Regions from separate parts of the Arthrobacter phoenicis genome, predicted to be linked through region 1. Evidence: riboswitches for the same ligand, from Rfam matches in the RefSeq annotation. Region 1 holds a riboswitch; each other region holds the start of a gene.
The links. A riboswitch is a leader RNA that binds a small molecule or an ion and turns the genes downstream of it on or off. The one in region 1 is predicted to bind S-adenosylmethionine.

Region 1 (4,643 bases):
GACGATGCCGAGCTTGGCGGACTGGTACTGCACCAGGACGGCGACGACGTTGGCCACCACCAGCACCCAGACCAGCAGGTAGCCGAACTGGGCGCCCGCGGTGAGGTTGGCCGCCACATTGCCGGGATCCACGTAGGCGATCGCGGCGACGAAGGCGGGCCCCAGCAACCCCAGCAGGGCGCGGCGGTGCCCCTTCCTGCCGCGGACCGGGCTGTGGCCGCCGGCGGCGGGATCCTGTCCGGTGAGGTGCAACATTGCAGGCTCCTGCGGCTGGTGGGTCCAATGATTTCCGTAAGCCTGAACAAAAATGTTAGGCATACCGAAATCATAGGCTCAGACCTTCACCGCGCGCCAGCTTTGGGTGAGGTAGGGGAGGGCCAGCGTCTCGCCGGGACCGTGACCGAGGTGCTCGTACAGGTACCACTGGAGGTTGGCCAGCACCTTGGCCCGGGTGGCCTCCCCGGCCCGCAGGAAGTAGCTGCGGGACTTGGCCAGCTCCAGGATCTCCTCCGGCGTCACCGGGTCCTCCCACCGGGTCAGGTGGCTCTCCAGCCCGGTGAACTCGGGCCCGACCGGTGGGCGGAACGAGGGTTTGTGGACGTCCCCAGCGTGCATGATCCGGGAGAGCCGGTGCACCCACGGTACGGAGGTGTCCAGCTGGTTCCAGATCAGCCCGAGCACCCCGTGCGGCCGCAGGATGCGGGCGGTCTCGGTGCTGGCCTGCAGCGGCTCGCACCAGTGCCAGGCCTGCGCCACCGTCACCAGGTCGAACGCCGACGCCGGGAGCCCGGTGTGTTCGGCGGTCCCCACCGTGGCCGGGACGCCCGGGAGGACTGCGCGCAACTGGTCCAGCATGTCCGCCGACGGGTCGACGGCGGCCGTGGCCAGGCCGCGGGCCACGAGGAGGGCGGTAAACTTTCCGGTGCCCGCCCCGACGTCGGCCGCGTCCCGGGCTCCGGCGGGGATGAGCCAGTCGGCGGAGTCGGCGGGATAGCCGGGCCGCACCCGGTCATAGTGTTCCCCGCCGTCCTGGAAGCTCGCTCCGAGCTCCTTCCGCCGGGTCTGATGCAGTTTGGGGCCGCCGCCTGCCACGTGAACTCTCCTTCGGCAGCTCGGGAAGATACCCGTCGAATCTACCGCAAACCGGCTATTCGGGGCCGTCGAGGGTGCAGGGGGCAGCCCCGGCGGTGCCGGGGGTGTTGGGCGCCCAGTGCGGGTAGCTGCGGGTGTCGTTCGCCGGTACCCAGCGCCCGGCATCCACCACGTAGTCCCAGCCCAGGCCGTCGCGCCGCAGCGTCCGCAGCGCGGCCAGCAGCCGCTCGGCGTCCTCGAGCCGGGAGCCCAGGCCGAAGCTGGCCCGCAGCGACCCGGCGGGCAGGCCCAACCGCCTGAGCAGCGGATGCGCGCAGAACCGGCCGTCCCGCACGCCGATCCCGTGCTCGGCGGACAGGTACGCGGCGACGAGTCCGGCGTCGTACCCCGCGACCGAGAAGTTTACGACGCCGATGGTGCCGCAGCCCTCCCCGCGGTCGGTCTCCTCGAAGATGTGGTGCACGCTCACGCCGTCGATCTCCCGCAGGCCGTCGGCAAGGAAGGACCGGATGGCATCCTCGTGGCCGTGCCAGGATGCCTCGTCCAGGGCGGCGACCGCCTGGGTGGCGCGGGCCAGGGCGGCCGCGCCGAGGACGTTGGGGGAGCCGCCCTCGTGCCGGGCCGGTCCGGTGGTCCAGCTGACGGCGTCCAGCCGGGCGTCGCGGACGGCGCCGCCGCCGGCCAGGTGCGGCGTTCCGGCATCGAGCCAGTCCGGCCGCCCCACCAGGACGCCCGCGCCGAACGGTGCGTAGAGCTTGTGCCCCGAGAAGGCAACATAGTCGATGCCGTCGGCCGCGACGTCGATCCGGCGGTGCGGGGCCAGCTGCGCGGCGTCGACGACGATCCGGGCCCCGTGCTCGTGCGCCAGCGCCGCCAGCTCCCGGACGGGCAGGATCTCGCCGGTGACATTCGACGCGCCCGTGACCGCGAGCAGGCTGATGCCGCCCGCGGCCAGCTCCGCCCGGAGCCGCGCCAGCGTCCCGGCCAGGGTGGGCGCGGCGACGACGCTGCGGTGCGGAACGCCCTGCCACGGCAGCAGGTTCGCGTGGTGCTCGATGTCCAGGTACAGGACCTCGCCCAGGTGCCGGCCGCCGGCGGTGGGCAGGCACCCGGCCAGGAGGTTCAGAGAATCGGTGGTGTTCCGGGTGAAGATGACCGCGTCGTCGGGCCGGCCGCCGACGAAGTCCCGCACGATGGTCCGCGCGTTCTCGTACACCGAGGTGCTCAGCTGGGAGGCGTAGCCGGCACCGCGGTGGACGCTGGCGTAGTAGGGCAGGATCTCGTTGAGGTAGGCAGAGACCACGGACAGGGCGGGGGCCGAGGCGCCGTAGTCCAGATTGGCGTAGCGGACGTGGCCGCCCTGGATCAGCGGCGCTTGGATCTCGGCGCCGGTCACGGCGGCCAGCGGGGTGCGGGCAGCGGATGCAGCCGTGGGGATGGATGCTGGGGATGAAAAAATGGCAGTCGACATGGGACCTCGCTCGAAAAGGACCCCGCGTGCAGGGGATCCGCGCTTGCCGGGTCCGCTCCGGACCGGCCAGGTCGTCACCCGGGGCACCCCGCCGCGAAAGGAGGGTTGCCGGCCAGCAAACCGGGGTTTAGCGCTGGCACTCGTGACCTGTTTCGAGCCTAGGACAGAAGTGCCGCGCCCCGGAAAGGGGCGCGGCAATGTGAAGCGCTGTGTTACGCGGAACGGGCCCCCAGAAAAGGCGCAGCTCTAGAGCAGGTCGTCCAGGTTCGGGTTGAGCCGCTTGAGGACCTCGGAGTGCAGGATCGAGTTCGTGGCCAGGGCGTTGCCGCCGAACGGGCCGTCCTCGCCCTCGAGGGAGGTGAACCGGCCGCCGGCCTCGGTGACGATCGGGACCAGTGCGGCCATGTCGTAGAGGTTCAGCTCCGGCTCGCAGGCGATGTCGACGGCGCCCTCGGCCACCAGGCAGTAGGACCAGAAGTCGCCGTAGGCGCGGGTGCGCCAGACCTCCTCGGTCAGGCCCAGGAATTCGTCCAGGTTGCCGCGCTGCTTCCAGCCGCCGAGGCTGGAGTAGGAGAGGGAGGCATCCGAGAGGTCCGAGACGTTGGAGACCCGCAGCCGGGTGGCGGCGGCCAGCGAGCGGCCCGTGTAGGCGCCGGCGCCCTTGGCGGCCCACCAGCGCTTGCCGAGGGCGGGGGCGCTGACGACGCCGACCACCGGTTCGCCCTCGTCCACCAAAGCGATGAGGGTGGCCCAGACCGGGACGCCGCGCACGAAGTTCTTGGTGCCGTCGATCGGGTCGATGATCCAGCGGCGGGAGCCGTGGCCCGAGCTGCCGAACTCCTCGCCCAGGACGGCGTCGCGGGGGCGGGAGCGGGAGAGCTGGCCGCGGATGGCTTCCTCGGCGGCCTTGTCGGCGTCGGTGACCGGCGTCAGGTCCGGCTTCGTCTCGATTTTGAGGTCAAGGGCCTTGAAGCGGCTCATGGTCTGGGAATCGACCGAGTCCGCCAGGACGTGGGCAAGGCGCAGGTCATCGTTGTAGCTCGACGCGGGTTGGCTCATGCTTCCAAACTACCGTCTAAACGCGCCCCGGCCGGGGAGGCCACGTCCCGGACGGCCTGATCAACCGCGGGGCGAAGGAGTGACGTACGGTCAGGAGACGGTGCCCAGTTCCTTGGTTTCCTGGGCTTCCTGCCGCGGGTCAGTGCCCAGCAGCCGGCGCAGCGAGGCCAGCCGGGCCGGGCCGGAGGGTCCCGCGTGGCCCGCCTGCACCCACGCGTCCACGCCGCAGTTGACGGCGGTGGCGTCGTGCTTGCAGCCGCGTTCGCAGTCCTCGGTGCCGGGGGCCAGGTCGGGGAAGGACCGCAGGATGCGGTCCGGGTCCACGTGGGCCAGCCCGAAGGACCTGATGCCGGGGGTGTCGATGATCCAGCTGCCGGCCGGGGCGTCCGTGACCTTTAGCGCCAGGGCGGAGGAGGAGGTGTGGCGGCCGCGGCCCGTGACGGCGTTGACGCCGCCGGTGGCGCGCTCCGCCCCCGTGAGGGCGTTGACCATGGTGGACTTGCCGACGCCGGAGTGGCCGAGCATGACGGTGACCCTGCCGTCGAGGTGGCCGTGCAGTTCGGCGACGGCGGGGCCGTCCAGCCGGGCGGAGAGGCCGTCGTCGGAGCGGGCGTCGATGCCGGAGGCGGAGGCGTCGGCGGTCTTGGAGATGATGACGGGCAGGTCGAGGTGGCGGTAGTTCGCCAGCAGCTCTGCCGGGTCCTTGATGTCGGCCTTGGTGATCAGCAGCAGCGGCTCAATCCCGGCGTCGTAGGCGGCCACCAGCGCGCGGTCGATGAAGCCGGTGCGCGGCTCCGGGTTGGCGGCGGCCACGACGACCACCAGCTGGTCGGCGTTGGCCACCACGGCCCGCTCGATCGGATCGGTGTCGTCGGCGCTGCGGCGCAGCAGGGTGCGCCGGTCCTGGATCTTCACCAGCCGGGCGAGAGTGTCCGGTTCGCCGCTGACATTGCCGACCAGGGAGACGAAGTCACCGGCCACCACCGGGTTGCGGCGCAGTTCGCGGGCACGCGCGGCGATC
Region 2 (4,643 bases), 1.0 Mb from region 1:
GCGCCAGGGCCTGGCCCAGGTCCCGGATCAGGTCCTCCGGGTCCTCCAGTCCCACGGAGAGCCGCACCACGCCGTCGCTCAACCCGATAGCCGCCCGCCCCTCCGGGCCCATGGCCCGGTGCGTGGTGGTGGCCGGGTGCGTGATCAGCGACTTCGAGTCGCCCAGGTTGTTGGAGATGTCGACGATCCGCAGCCCGTCAAGCAGCTCGAAGGCGGCGTCCTTGGCGGACCTGCCGGCCGGGGGAGCCAGTTCGAAGGTCAGCACCGTCCCGCCGGACTTCATCTGCCTGGCGGCCAGCTCGTGCTGCGGGTGGGAGGCCAGGAGCGGGTACTTCACCCAGGTCACTGCCTGCTGCTCCTCGAGCCACTCGGCCAGCCGCAGCGCCGAGGCGGAGGCGTGGTTGACCCGCAGCGACATGGTTTCCAGGCCCTTGGTCAGCACCCAGGCGTTGAAGGCGGACAGCGCCGGTCCGGTGTGGCGCATCAGCTGCCGGACCGGGCCCTCGATGAACTCCTTGCTGCCCAGGATCGCGCCGCCCAGCACCCGGCCCTGGCCGTCGATGTGCTTCGTGCCGGAGTAGACCACCACGTCCGCGCCGAAGTCCGTGCAACGCTGCAGCAGCGGGGTGGCGAAGACGTTGTCCACCACCACGGTGGCGCCGGCGGCGTGCGCCAGCCCGCTCACGGCGGCGATGTCCACGATCTCCTGCATCGGGTTCGACGGCGACTCGAAGAAGACCGCCGTCGTGGGTTCAGCCAGCGCTTCACGCCACTGGTCCATGTCCGGGCCGTCGACGAAGACGGTCTCCACGCCCCAGCGCGGCAGGATCTCGTTGAGGATCACGAAGCAGGATCCGAACAGGGACCGGGCAGCGACCACCCGGTCCCCGGCCCCGAGCAGCGCGCCGAGGGCGGTGAACACCGCGGACATGCCCGATGCCGTCGCGAAACACGCCTCGGTGCCCTCGAGCAGGCGGAGCCGCTCCTGGAAAGTGGCCACCGAAGGGTTGCCGTAGCGGGAGTAAACGAACCGCTCGTCCTCGCCGGTAAAGGCCCGCTCCGCGGCGACGGCGGATTCGTAGACGAAGCCGGAATTGAGGAAGATCGGCTCTGTGGTTTCTTGGAAGCCGGTCCGGTCCAGGCCGCCACGGACGGCCTGGGTGTCCGGGCTCCAGTCCGCGGCCTCGGGATTGAAACTCATGCGGTGCGGGTCCCGTCGGTCGGCAGGCCCACGTTCTTCCAGCCGTTGACGCGGCGGACGCCGGACTCATCCGGCTGGCCCTCGAACCCGTCCAGCACGTTGTAGACGGCGAATCCTGCCGCCGACGCAGCCCCTGCCGCCGCGACGGAGCGGGCCCCGGACCGGCAGAGGAAGAGCAGTTCGGCGTCGGCCGGAACGCGCTGCCGGAGCTCGTCGAGGAAGGCCTCGTTCGGCACGCCGCCGGCCCGGGTCCACTCGATGAAGACCGGCTCAGCGGCCGCACCGCCGGTCACCGGGACGCCGATCTGCGCCCACTCGGCGCGGGTGCGGACGTCCACCAGCACCGCGCCGGACTGCACCCGTTCCCAGGCCGCCTGCGGAGTCAGGTCCCCGGCGTAGCTCATGCTCCTGCCCGCCCGTCGAACTCCAGGACGTCGACGGCGCGGGCCACCGCGGCGTCCGCCTCCGCGACGGCGGCCGGCAGCACCAGGGCCTGCGCCACGATCACCGAGGTGCCATTGAAGGTTGCGGCCGGGCTGCCGTGCAGCACATACCCGTCGGCAAGGGCGGCCGAGATCCGCTCGCAGAAGCTGCGGTCGTCAGGGCCGGTCAGCAGCCGGTAGGCTAGCCGCTCCGCGGGGGCGGCAGCCTGTGCGGGAGGGGTGGCCGGGGTGCCGGTTCCGGGAGTGGGGACTGGGGGCGGGGTCGCGTCGGACACGACAAACTCCTTACGTTCACGCTTGCAGCTCGAATGGTCGATTGCCGAGTAGTCACCTGAGGCACCCCGCCGCAAAAGGAGGGTTGCCGACCGGCCAGTCAGGGCTTGGCACCGGTTCTCATTACTCTGCAAAAAACCTAGCACCCCGGGGCCCGCACCCGCGCGTCGACCCCGTCATGTTCGGTCACGGGAGGCTGTCCTCCGCAGCCCAACCGAGTATCGCGCCCGTCCTGATCGAGTACAAAAAGTCGATCTCGTCCGCGGTGGCCGAATGCTTTTCGGGTATTGCCTACTCGGGTTTTCCGATAGGGGCGTCACGTTTACTGAAGTGGCAGTCCAAGGTCTCAGCTGGGTCTCCACATACCGCATACGCCTTTTCAGCACCCGCTGCGCGGCCGCTTCCGGCCGTTTGCGCAGCGCCGCTGGCGCATGGGTTTTGACGTCTCCGCCGGGATACCGCGGACCGGTTCTTTGACAAGCAATCCTTCCCTCCAGAACCCGGCAGCCTCTGCCGGGCGGGTTGCAGATCCATCATTTTGTCCGGCACAGCACTGGTGGCGGCCGGCACCTCGAAGAAGAACTGGAAAGATTCATGGTCTCGATTTACGTCTTGATAATCGTCTTGCTGATTGCGCTGCTGGTCGCAGCGGCAGTGGGGAAATCCTGGTTCCACCGCCGCCTGCGCCGTCCCGAACTTCTGCGCCGGATTTCCCTCGCCACCGGCGTAGTGCTCCTGCTGGCCAACGTCGCCGCCTTTGCCCTGGACGCCTCCGAGTTCTGGCAGACCGCGGACCTGACCGCCACCCTGGGCGGACTCACCGCCCTCGCCATCGCGCTGACCGCCCTGCGCACCGGCGGAAGCCCGGCCCGTCAGCCCCGCCGGGTGCTGGCCATCGGCGCCCACCCGGATGACCTGGAGCTGGCCTGCGGCGGAACGCTCGCCAAGTTCGTCGACTCCGGCCACGAGGTGCAGGGGCTGGTGATGAGCGACGGCAAGCGCGGCGGCAACGCCCTGGAGCGTTCGCTGGACGCCCAGCGCGGCGCCACCTTCATGGGCCTGACCGGCATGATCCACCACAACTTCACGGACACCGAGCTGCACCGCCACAGCCAGGAAATGGTGGGCGCCATCGAGCACGCGATCGTGCGCTTCAACCCGGACATCATCCTCACCCACTCCAACCACGACCAGCACCAGGACCACCAGGCGGTGCACCAGGCCACCCTGCGGGCCGCCCGGCAGCATCACTCCATTCTTTGCTACGAGAGCCCCTCCGCCACCCGGGAATTCAACCCCAGCGTCTTCGTGGACATTGACGACTACGTCGACGCCAAGGTCCAGGCGGTGAAGATGCACAGCGACCAGCTCGCCAAGCCCTACATGACGCCCGAACGGGTCCGCGGCATCGCCTCCTTCCGCGGCGGCCAAGCCCGCCGCCGGGTCGCCGAAGCCTATGAACCCGTCCGCCTGCTGAGCACCGAAATGGAGAAGCTGTGAAGCCCCGCGTGCTGGTCACCGGCGTCGGCGGCCCCGCCGGCCGGGCCCTTGCCGCGCAACTGACCGAACGCGGCATCCCGGTCCTCGGCACGGACATCCGCGACCTGGCTGAGGTCTCCGGGGTCCCGGTGGTCCGGGTGCCCGAGGCCAAGGATCCCGAGCTGGTGTCCGCACTGCGCCGGCTGGTCTCCTCCGAAGGCATCAACCTCGTGATCCCCACGGTCAGCGAGGAACTGCCCCGCCTGGCCGCCTTCCGGGCCGGCTTTGGCCCGGACGTCCGCGTCATCATCGGCCCGCCCGGCGCCGTCGCGCTCGCCGACGACAAGCTCTACACCGCCTGGCAGCTGCACTCCGCCGGCGTCCCGGTTCCCGCCTTCGGGGTCCCCCGGGACTTCAGCTGCGCGGAGGAGGCCATCGAGTTCCTGGGCGGACCCGTCGTCATCAAGCCCCGGGTGTCCCGCGGCGGCCGCGGCGTGACAGTGGTCCGGAGCGGTTCCGACGTCGACTGGGCCGGACTTCCCGGCGGCCTGATCGTCCAGGAATTCATTCCCGGCACCGAGTACGGGCCCATGGTCTTCGGAACCCCGGCGCACAACACCACCCCGCCGTTCGCCGTCGTCGTGGAGAAAACCGCGCTCGCGCAGGGCGAGGTCGGCAACGCCCTCAGCACCCGCCGGGTGGAGGCCGGGGAGGCGAACGACGTCGGCAACCTGGCAATGAACGCCGTCCGTGCCCTGTCCCTCACCGGGCCGGTGGACCTCGACGTCCGGCGCCGGGCCGACGGCACCCCGGTGGTGCTGGAAATCAATGCCCGGTTCGGGGCGAACAGCCAGCGCGCGCCGGAACTGCTCGACGCCGTCCTCGCCTCGTTCTCGCTCCCGGCCTTCAACCCGGCGTCGTTCCTGCAGACGAGGGGAGCGTTCGCCCATGCCCTGGTATGAGAATCTCCTCGCCGGACTGATGCCCGGCGCCCAGCTGCTGCTGGTGGCGCTCGGCATTCCGGTGCTGGTCTTCGGCCTGCTCAAGCTGCTGGTGCTGCCGCTGGCCCTCTGGTTCCAGGTACAGGTGACCCGCCGGCGCCGCAGCGGCCAGGGGACCCTGCTGAACGAATGGCCCACCGTCTCGATCATCGTCCCGGCCTATAACGAGGCCACCGTGATCGAGAACTGCGTCCGGTCCATCCAGCTCACCACCTACGACCGCTACGACGTGGTCCTGGTGGACGA
Region 3 (4,643 bases), 1.7 Mb from region 1:
CCGCGGAGAACGCGGTGAAGGCACCGCGGAATGCGGCGGCGGGGTGCCGGCCGTTGAGTCGGGGGCCGTCACCGAAGAGCTTTTCGCGCAGGGTTCCCGGCGCATAGTCGGTCTGGGCAAGGCCGCGGTCCCGCAGTTCGGGCAGCACCCCGGTGATGAAGTCGGTGTAGGACCCCGGGATGGTCTGGTTGATGATGTTGATCCCGTCGATGCCGGCGTCCTGCCATTCTTCGAGCCGGTCAGCGATCTGTTCGGGCGTGCCCACCACCCGGTTGGCCCGGCTGCGGTACAGCGCGATGTCGCGGAGCGTCGGGTTGCCACCGCGGGTGGAGGCCCGGATGGCCTCCAGGTGTCCCTGGCTGCCCTCGGTCTGGATGTCACCCAAGGGGGTGTCCAGCGGCAAGCCGCCCAGGTCGACGCCGAATCCGCCGCCGACGTGGGCCAGCAGGGCCTCGATGTCCAGGCTGTCCTCCAGCTCGGCCGCCTTCCGGGCCGCCTCGGCCTCGGTGCCGCCCACCACGAAGTGCATGCCCTGGAGGAACTTCACGTCCTCGGCACGACGGCCGGCAGCCACCGCCTGCCCGCGAACGGCGGCCGTGTAGGCGGCCGCGATCGCGGTGCTGGGCGCCAGGGTGAAGGTCGCCTCCGCGTTGGCGGCGCAGAACTGCTGGCCGCGGCCGGAGCTGCCGGCCTGGAAGAGCACCGGGGTGCGCTGCGGCGACGGCGCCACGAGGTGCGGCCCGTCGATGGAGTAGCGGGGCCCGCTGTGGTAGATCTTGCTGACCTTTTCGGGGTCCGCGTGGAGGCCGCCCTCCTTGTCCCGGACCAGGGCGTCGTCCGCCCAGGAGCCCTCCCACAGCTTGTAGGCCGCCTCGACGTATTCGTCCGCCCAGTCGTAGCGCTCGTCATGTTTGGTCAGCTCGGTGGCGTTGAAGTTCCGGTGCGAGTTTTCCAGCACGCTGGTGACGATGTTCCAGCCCACCCGGCCGTTGCTGATGTGGTCCAGGGTGGACATCTGCCGGGCGAACTGGAAGGGGTGGCTCTGGATCACGGAGGAGGTGGCGGCCAGGCCGATCTCCCGGGTGGCGGCGGCCAGGGCCGAGAGCAGGATCAGCGGGTCGTTGGAGGGAACCTGCAGGCCCTTCCTCAGGTGGGAGGCCCAGCCGCCGTCGTAGTCGCCGTAGAGGCCCACGACGTCGGCGAAGAAGATCGCGTCGAATTTCGCGTCCTCCAGCTGCCGGGCCAGGTCGGTCCAGAGCTGCAGTTCGTTGAAGCGGTGCTGCTGGGCCTCGGGGCGGCGCCATTGGCCGCCCATGATGTGGCTGGTGGTGTTCATGACGAACGCGCTGAGGAGCAGGCGGGGGCGGGGTCCGTCGAAGCGGGGGCTGGCTGGTGAAGTCATGGTTCTGCTTTCCGAAGTGGGGTGCCGGGGCCGCGGTCAGAGGCGCTTGTCGAGGCGGCGGGCCAGGCGGGAGCCGCCGAACTGGACGAGGGTGACCAGCAGGATCATCAGGATGATCGCGGTGATCATCAGCGGGGTTTCGTAGCGGTAGTAGCCGTAGCGGATGGCGAAGTCGCCGATCCCGCCGCCACCCACCAAGCCCGCCATCGCCGAGTAGGAGATGAAGCTGACGGTCATGATGGTGATGGAGCTGACCAGTCCCGGCCGGGCCTCCACCAGCAGCACGTCCCGGACGATCTGTGACCGGCTGGCTCCCATCGAACGGGCGGCCTCCACCACCCCGCTGCCGAGCTGGCTGAGGTTCTGCTCCACGAAGCGGGCGAAGTACGGGATGGCGTTGATGGTCAGCGGGACGATCACCGCGGCCGTGCCGATGGTGGTGCCCACGATGAAGCGGGTCACCGGGATGATGGCGATCAGCAGGATCAGGAACGGGAAGGATCGGACCAGGTTGACCAGGCCGTCCAGGACCCGGTGGAGCCGGGGCCGGTGCCGCAGTCCGCCGGGGCCGATCGTGTAGAGCCAGACGCCCAGCGGCGTGCCGATCAGGACGGCCAGCGGGATCGCGACCAGCAGCATGGCCAGGGTCTGGCCCATGGCGGCGCCGATTTCGGGCAGGACCGAGAAGATGCGCTCAAGCATGGATCAGGCCTTTCGGGGCGGGGCCGGCCGGTGCGGCTGCCCGGTGGGGCCGGTTCAGCTCGATGGCGTCGGAGACCAGGTACCGCCCGATCGAGGTGGCGGGGTGGAAGCCGGGGCGTTCGAGCTCGGCCAGGTCGAATTGCTCGACGATCCGGCCGTCCTCCATGACCGCGACGTTGTCCGCGATGGCCTTGATGACGTTCATTTCGTGCGTGACCACCACGATCGTGATGCCAAATTTGGCGTTGACGTCCGCGAGGTACTGCAGCACGGAGGCAGTGGTCCGGGGATCCACGGCCGACGTCGGTTCGTCGCAGAGCAGGACCTTCGGCTCCGTGGCCAGCGCCCGGGCGATGGCCACCCGCTGCTTCTGGCCGCCGGAGAGCTTCGCGGGATAGCTGGCGGCCTTGTCCGCGAGGTCCACGATGGCCAGCGCATCCGCCGCCCGGCGCCGGCGTTCGGTCCGCCCCACCCCGGCGAACTTCAGTGAGAGCTCCACGTTCTCCTGCGCGGTGAGGTTATTGAGCAGGTTGAAGTGCTGGAAGATCATGCCGATTCCGTGCCGGCTGCTGCGCAGGTCCGGCTCGCTCAGGGCGGTCAGGTCCACGCCGTCGACCAGGACCCGGCCCGAGGTGGGGCGTTCGAGCAGGTTGATGTTACGCAGCAGCGTGGATTTGCCGGCGCCGGAGAACCCGATGATGCCCTGGATCCGGCCGCGCTCCACGGTGAGGGTGACGTCGTCGACGGCGGTGAACCGGCCGTCCTTCGATGGGAACGAGGTGCTGACGTTCTGGATCTCGATCACAGCGGACCGCCCGCGATCCGGGCCGGCGCTGCCGTCGTTGTGGTGTTCATGATTCCTCCGGGGCTCGCCCGAGGAAAGCCTCATCCCCCGGCGCCGGGGCAGCACAAAGCGCGGCCTCTCGGGTCCGTGGAACAGTGGTTCTCCATCGGTCCTGGCGGTAGCACCGTCCTCATCGAGGGGGTTGCTGCGGCGTCACGGAGCCAGGTCTCTCAGCCGCTCGGGATGGTTACCCCACGAATCTGGCACACGCCCGGCCGAGGTGAAAGCGGCGCGTCACACGCCGTAAAGCTCCCATCAGTTCCGGTTAGAGGCCCAGGAGCGGCGCTTCCCTGGCCGGGCAGGCGTTCATGACGACGTCCAGCCCGGCGGCCTTGGCGCGTTCGGCCGCGGCCTCGTCGATGACGCCCAGCTGCAGCCAGACGGCGCCGGCGCCGGCGGCAATCGCCTGGTCCACCACGTCGCCGACGCGGCCGGAGTTCACGAAGCAATCCACGACGTCGATGGGCCGTTTCTCCGCCGGGATTTCCCCCAGCGAGCGGTAGCCGGCCTCCCCGTGGACGTCGTCGCCGGGCAGGTTGACCGGGATGATGTCCATGCCAAGGCGGTCGCGGATGAACAGCGACGTGTCGTAGGCAGCACGCCATTGGTTGGTGCTCAGGCCCACGATGGCCCACCGGCCCTTGGTGCGCAGGAGGCGTTCGACGACGGCGGGATCGTTCATGTGGCTCATGCGGCCAGCCTACGTCCGCCGGCAGCACCACCGCAGTAGGGAAATCCGCCCCGGGCGCTGTGCCGAATTTCTGATCGAACCAGGTGCCGCACGTCCGCAGGTTTCCGAATATTACGCGCCCATTTGGCAAAAATCCGCCGTTCGGTTTTAGTAGACAGTGACCATCCCGAGCGGCCGAGAGACCTGGATCGATGACGCCGCAGCAACCCTGGTCGACGGACCTCCACCCCGGAGCCCGCCGATAACGAGGACGCACGCCGAGGGAAAGGTCCGGACTGACTACCCGGGCCAAAGGCTGCTTCCGTAGGGTGCTACTGCCAGGACCGATGGAGTAACCCTATGACTGCTGTCCTGCACCCGCCCCAGCCCCGGGCCGACGCCCGGGCTGGCTCCGGCACCCCCGCCCTTCCGGTGTCCTTCCGCGGCCTGGGCCGCGCCTTCGGGACCGGCCCCGCCGCGCACACCGTCCTCCGGGATGTCAGCTTCGACGTCGTCCCCGGCGAGGTGCTGGCCATCCTGGGCGCCTCCGGCTGCGGCAAGTCCACCCTGCTCCGGGCCGCCGCCGGGCTCGACGCCGCCACCTCCGGCAGCGTCGCCATCGACGGCGAGCCGGTCCGCGGCGTCGACGACCGCTGCGCCTTCGCGTTCCAGGAGCCGCGGCTGCTGCCCTGGCACACGCTCCAGGCGAACATCGCCATCGGCCTGCCCGCCGGCGTCAGCGCCCGCGACGGCAAGGCCAAGGTGGCCCGCCTGCTGGAACTCGTGGGCCTGCAGGACTTCGCCAAGCACCGCCCCCGGGAGGTCTCCGGCGGCATGGCCCAGCGCGCGTCGCTGGCCCGGGCCCTGGCCCGGAACCCCGGCGTGCTGCTCCTCGACGAGCCCTTCGGCGCCCTCGACGCACTGACCCGGATCAAGATGCAGGACCTGCTCCTGGAGGTCCACCGCGCCGAACCCACCACGGTGCTGCTGGTGACGCACGACGTCGACGAGGCCCTGCAGCTGGC
Region 4 (4,643 bases), 2.5 Mb from region 1:
GGGACTAGCCGGCCTTCGCGGCGCGGAAGCCGGCGTCGAGGTCCGCCAGGATGTCGTCGATGTGCTCCAGGCCAACCGAGAGCCGGACCAGGCCCGGGTGGACGCCCGCCACCGCCTGCTGCTCCGGGGTGAGCTGGCTGTGCGTGGTCGACGCCGGGTGGATCACCAGTGAGCGCACGTCGCCGATGTTCGCCACGTGCGAGTGCAGCTCCAGGGCGTCGACGAAGCGCTTGCCGGCCTCCACTCCCCCGGCGATGACGAAGGAGACGACGGCGCCCGTGCCGCGCGGACCGTACTTCCTGCCGCGCTCGTACCAGGGGCTCGAGGGCAGTCCCGCGTAGGCGACCGATTCGACGTCGTCCCGGCCCTCAAGCCATTCGGCCACCCGGGTGGCGTTGGCGACGTGCCGCTCCACCCGCAGGCTCAGCGTCTCGATGCCCTGGGCGATCAGGAAGGCGTTGAAGGGCGCGACGGCGGAGCCGAGGTCGCGCAGCAGCTGCACCCGTGCCTTGAGGATGTAGGAGAGGTTGGCCCCCAGTGCGCCGTCCGCGCCCAGGTCCCGGGCGTAGACCAGCCCGTTGTAGCTCGGGTCCGGGGTGTTGAAGCCGGGGTACCGCTCCGGGTCCGCGCCGAAGTCGAACTTCCCGGAGTCCACGATCACGCCGGCGATCGCCGAGCCGTGGCCGCCCAGGTACTTGGTGGCCGAGTGCACCACGATGTCCGCGCCCCATTCCAGCGGCCGGATCAGGTACGGGGTGGCGAGGGTGTTGTCCACGATCAGCGGCACCCCTGCCTGGTGGGCCACATCCGAGATGCCCTCGAGGTCCAGGACGTCCTGGCGCGGGTTGGAGACCACCTCGCCGAAGAACAGCTTGGTGTTCGGCTGCACCGCCTCGCGCCACTGGTCCAGGTTGTCCGGGTCCGCCACGAAGGTCACGGAGATGCCGAACTTCTTCAGCGTGTGGGCCAGCAGGTTGTAGGTGCCGCCGTAGAGGCTGGGGCTGGCCACCACGTGGTCCCCGGCCTCGGCGATGTTGAGGATGGCGAAGGTTTCCGCCGCCTGCCCGGAGCTGAGCAGCAGCGCGCCGAGGCCGCCCTCCAGGCTGGCGATGCGCTGTTCGACGGCGTCCTGGGTGGGGTTGCCGATCCGGGTGTAGATGGGGGCGAGCTCGGCCAGGGCGAACCGGTTCGCGGCGCTCTCGGCGCTCGGGAAGACGAACGACGTCGTCTGGTAGATCGGCAGCGAGCGGGCGCCGGTGGCGGCGTCCGGCTGCTGGCCGGCGTGGATCTGGCGGGTTTCAAAGGACCAGGCGTTGGACATGGCGTCTCCTGTGACTGGGCTCAGGACGGCACCGGCTCCCGGGTCCAGCACTGCTGGCAGGTCCCGGACAATCGGCACGGCCCTGGCGCCGCGCTTGCCCCGCCGGCGGGCGCCGGAGGGCCAGGTCTTCACCCGGGGCACCCCACCGCGCAAGGAGGGTTGCCGGCCAGCGAGCCGGGGCTTGTCGCTGGCACTCATGACCTGCTCCCAGTGTAGGAAGCCGGAAACCGGCCCGGATAGCTTTGTGACAAAGATGAAGAAACCGATCCCCGGGACGGCTTGTCCGGCGGATTTCCGCGGCCGCGCCGGGCGGCAAGGGGGTCCGCCGGACGGTCCCGGCGAGGTTAGGACAGCCTAAGCTGAGAGGTCCATCACAAAGTGCCAAGATGAGGGCATGCGCATGGATCACGTCTCTTACGCCTGTGAAAAGGATGGCCTCGCGGCCACCACCGACCGTATCGCCACGGCCCTCGGGGTCGAGGCCGTCAAGGGCGGCGTGCACCCCCGTTTCGGCACCCGCAACATGATCATCCCGCTCGCCGGGCACAAGTACCTGGAGGTCGTGGAGGTCCTGGACCACCCGGCGTCGGATAAGGCACCGTTCGGCCAGGCGGTCCGCGCCCGCTCCGCCGCCGGCGGCGGCTGGATGGGCTGGTGCGTCGAGGTCGACGACCTGGCACCCTTCGAGGAACGCCTGGGCCGCGCCGCGGTCAACGGCAACCGCAAGTTCCCCGATGGCCGCGAACTGGTCTGGAAGCAGATCGGCATCCTGGGCCTCATCGCGGATCCGCAGGTGCCGTACATGCTCAAGTGGGAGGGCGACCCGGCACTGCACCCGTCCAACGCCTACGAGAGCTCGGTGAAGATGTCCGAGCTGACCATCGCCGGCTCCGCGCAGCGGGTCACCGAATGGCTGGGCGAACCGGTGGAGAAGCCGCTGGAGGACGTGGCCGTGAACTGGCAGGCCCCGCACGGCACGCCGGGCATCCTCTCGGTCACCTTCGAGACCGCCTCCGGCGCCGTCACCATCTAGGGCTCCGGCCCGCCACAACTTCGGCCGCCGGCCGCGGGTGTCAATGACGCCACCCGCCGCCGGGGGCCGAAACTCTTTAAGCCGATCCCCGACTCGTCAAGGCAGGTGACGGCACCGCAGGAGACCCCAGGACACCTCAGCCCAGGCCGACCGCCTTGCCGAACAGGCTGAAGCCCACGAACGCGACGATGTCCAGCAGCGCATGCGCGATCACCAGCGGCATCACCCGCCGGGTCCGGGTGTAGACCAGGGCGAAGATGACGCCCATGATGGCGTTGCCGATGAACGGCCCGAACCCCTGGTACAGGTGGTAGCTGCCGCGCAGGATGGAGCTCGCGGCGATCGCCGCCGGCAGCCGCCAGCCGAGTTTGCCGAACCGGTCCAGCAGGTACCCCACCACGATCACCTCCTCGACGATCCCATGCCGGATGGCGGAGAGGATCAGAACGGGCACGGTCCACCAGTAGGTGCCCAGCGCGCTCGGGATGATCGCCGTCGTGATGCCCAGGGCCCGGCCGGCGGCGTAGAGGCCCAGCGACGGGATGCCGATCAGCAGGAACAGGCCCACACCCTGCAGCAGGTCCTTTCCGGGGCGGGCGAAATCGAACCCGAGCTTCCGGAATGCCGAGCCGCCGCCGGGGGTCCCCGGCTCGCGGGGACCGGTGAGGAAGTAGAGCACCAGCAGCACGGGGACGAGCGCGAAGATGATGTCCAGCAGCTGGTAGGTCAGGTCGAAGTACTCGCGGCTGCTCTGGGAGCGGTTCAGCGTGGAGGTCCCCTCGGCCAGCGGCGCCTGCGAGAGCTTGTCCAGCAGCTGCACCACCGAGTACACCGCCGACTGCCCCAGCGAGAGTCCCAGCACAATCCATACTTCGAACCGCACGCGGCGGGGGGAGGTAACCAGCATGGTCCTATCTTGCCTGCCGTTGCCGGGAGTTGGCCGGACGCGCCTATGCTGGGGCTGTGAGCGCGCCCGGGAAAATCCTGATGATCCGGCACGGCCAGTCCGCCGCCAATGCCGATACCTCCATCTACAACCGGGTGCCCGATTACCGCATCCCGCTGACCGAACTGGGCGTCGAGCAGGCCCGGGCCGCCGGCGCCGAACTCCGCCGCCAGCTGGACGGGCAGCAGGTCTGCGTCTACGTTTCCCCGTACCTGCGGGCCTACCAGACGCTCGAGGCGCTGGGCCTGGGCACCCTGACCGAGCGGGTGATCGAGGAGCCCCGGCTGCGGGAGCAGGACTGGGCGAACTTCCAGATCGCCGGGGACATCGAGGACCAGAAGGAGCTCCGGAACGCCTACGGGCACTTCTTCTACCGGTTCCGCGAGGGCGAGTCCGGGTCCGATGTCTACGACCGGATCTCCTCGTTCATGGAGACCCTGTACCGGCACTGGTCCAAGCCGGACTACGCGCCCAACGCCCTGTTCGTCACGCACGGGCTGACCATGCGGCTGTTCTGCATGCGCTGGTTCCACTGGTCCGTGGAGTACTTCGAGTCGCTAAACAACCCGGACAACGCCGAGCTGCGCACCCTGCACCGCACCGGGGACGGCAAATATGAACTCGACAAGCCGTTCAGCCAGTGGGTGGAGCGGCGCGTGGACGAGACGGTGCTGCACGCCCCGCCCATGGTGTTCTAGGACGCGCTAGCGGGCGCGGACCCCGGCGCGCCAGACGGCGTGGGTCAGCGGCATGCCCGGCCGGTAGGCCAGGTGGGTGGCCGAGGGGGCGTTGAGCAGGTGCAGGTCCGCCCGGTGGCCGACGGCGATCGACCCCACCGCGCGTTCGCCGTCGACGTCGTTGCCCGACTCCCGGCCCAGCGCCAGCGCCCCTCCGTAGGTCGCGGCGCGCACCGCTTCGTGCACGCTGAGCCGCATCTGCAGCACCGCGGTGGTGACGCAGAAGGCCATGGAGCTGGTGTAGGAGGTGCCGGGGTTGGCGTTGGAGGCCAGGGCCAGCTGCACGCCGGCGTCGAGCAGTTCGCGGCCGGGAGCCAGCGGCTGCCGGGTGGAGAGGTCGCAGGCGGGCAGGCAGGTGGCCACCGTGCCGCGCTCCCCCGCGCCGGCCGCGGCTTCCCAGCCGGACCAGCTGTCCGCGAGGTCGCGCACGTCCTCCCGGGACAGGTAGTTCACGTGGTCCACGCTGGCGGCCCCGAACTCCACCGCCAGCCGCACGCCCGGGCCCTCGCCAAGCTGGTTGCCGTGCACCCGCAGGCCCAGGCCCGCCTCCCGGCAGGCCGCCAGCACGCGGCGGGACTGCTCCTCGGTGAAGGCGCCGCGTTCGCA

Region 2: linked by a shared signal. The riboswitch ahead of ABC337_RS09130 (DUF1737 domain-containing protein) and the one ahead of ABC337_RS14035 (aminotransferase class V-fold PLP-dependent enzyme) in region 1 are both predicted to bind S-adenosylmethionine.
Region 3: linked by a shared signal. The riboswitch ahead of ABC337_RS06015 (methionine ABC transporter ATP-binding protein) and the one ahead of ABC337_RS14035 (aminotransferase class V-fold PLP-dependent enzyme) in region 1 are both predicted to bind S-adenosylmethionine.
Region 4: linked by a shared signal. The riboswitch ahead of ABC337_RS02385 (bifunctional o-acetylhomoserine/o-acetylserine sulfhydrylase) and the one ahead of ABC337_RS14035 (aminotransferase class V-fold PLP-dependent enzyme) in region 1 are both predicted to bind S-adenosylmethionine.

Annotation. Positions count from the first base shown of each region.
Region 1 is NZ_JBDFMK010000001.1:2,988,573-2,993,215, forward strand. It holds gene ABC337_RS14025 (Nramp family divalent metal transporter) at 1-255, opposite strand, end outside; gene ABC337_RS14030 (class I SAM-dependent methyltransferase) at 334-1,092, opposite strand; gene ABC337_RS14035 (aminotransferase class V-fold PLP-dependent enzyme) at 1,148-2,563, opposite strand; SAM riboswitch class IV at 2,598-2,711, opposite strand; gene hisN (histidinol-phosphatase) at 2,810-3,622, opposite strand; gene rsgA (ribosome small subunit-dependent GTPase A) at 3,713-4,643, opposite strand, start outside.
Region 2 is NZ_JBDFMK010000001.1:1,959,106-1,963,748, forward strand. It holds gene ABC337_RS09120 (O-succinylhomoserine sulfhydrylase) at 1-1,201, opposite strand, end outside; gene ABC337_RS09125 (rhodanese-like domain-containing protein) at 1,198-1,605, opposite strand; gene ABC337_RS09130 (DUF1737 domain-containing protein) at 1,602-1,817, opposite strand; SAM riboswitch class IV at 1,933-2,045, opposite strand; gene ABC337_RS09135 (PIG-L deacetylase family protein) at 2,512-3,417, shown strand; gene ABC337_RS09140 (ATP-grasp domain-containing protein) at 3,414-4,358, shown strand; gene ABC337_RS09145 (glycosyltransferase family 2 protein) at 4,345-4,643, shown strand, end outside.
Region 3 is NZ_JBDFMK010000001.1:1,308,986-1,313,628, forward strand. It holds gene ABC337_RS06005 (NtaA/DmoA family FMN-dependent monooxygenase) at 1-1,402, opposite strand, end outside; gene ABC337_RS06010 (methionine ABC transporter permease) at 1,439-2,104, opposite strand; gene ABC337_RS06015 (methionine ABC transporter ATP-binding protein) at 2,097-2,909, opposite strand; SAM riboswitch class I at 3,049-3,138, opposite strand; gene ABC337_RS06020 (CoA-binding protein) at 3,214-3,639, opposite strand; gene ABC337_RS06025 (ABC transporter ATP-binding protein) at 3,979-4,643, shown strand, end outside.
Region 4 is NZ_JBDFMK010000001.1:513,784-518,426, forward strand. It holds gene ABC337_RS02385 (bifunctional o-acetylhomoserine/o-acetylserine sulfhydrylase) at 5-1,321, opposite strand; SAM riboswitch class IV at 1,407-1,523, opposite strand; gene ABC337_RS02390 (VOC family protein) at 1,716-2,354, shown strand; gene ABC337_RS02395 (CPBP family intramembrane glutamic endopeptidase) at 2,491-3,261, opposite strand; gene ABC337_RS02400 (histidine phosphatase family protein) at 3,342-3,998, shown strand; gene hutI (imidazolonepropionase) at 4,005-4,643, opposite strand, start outside.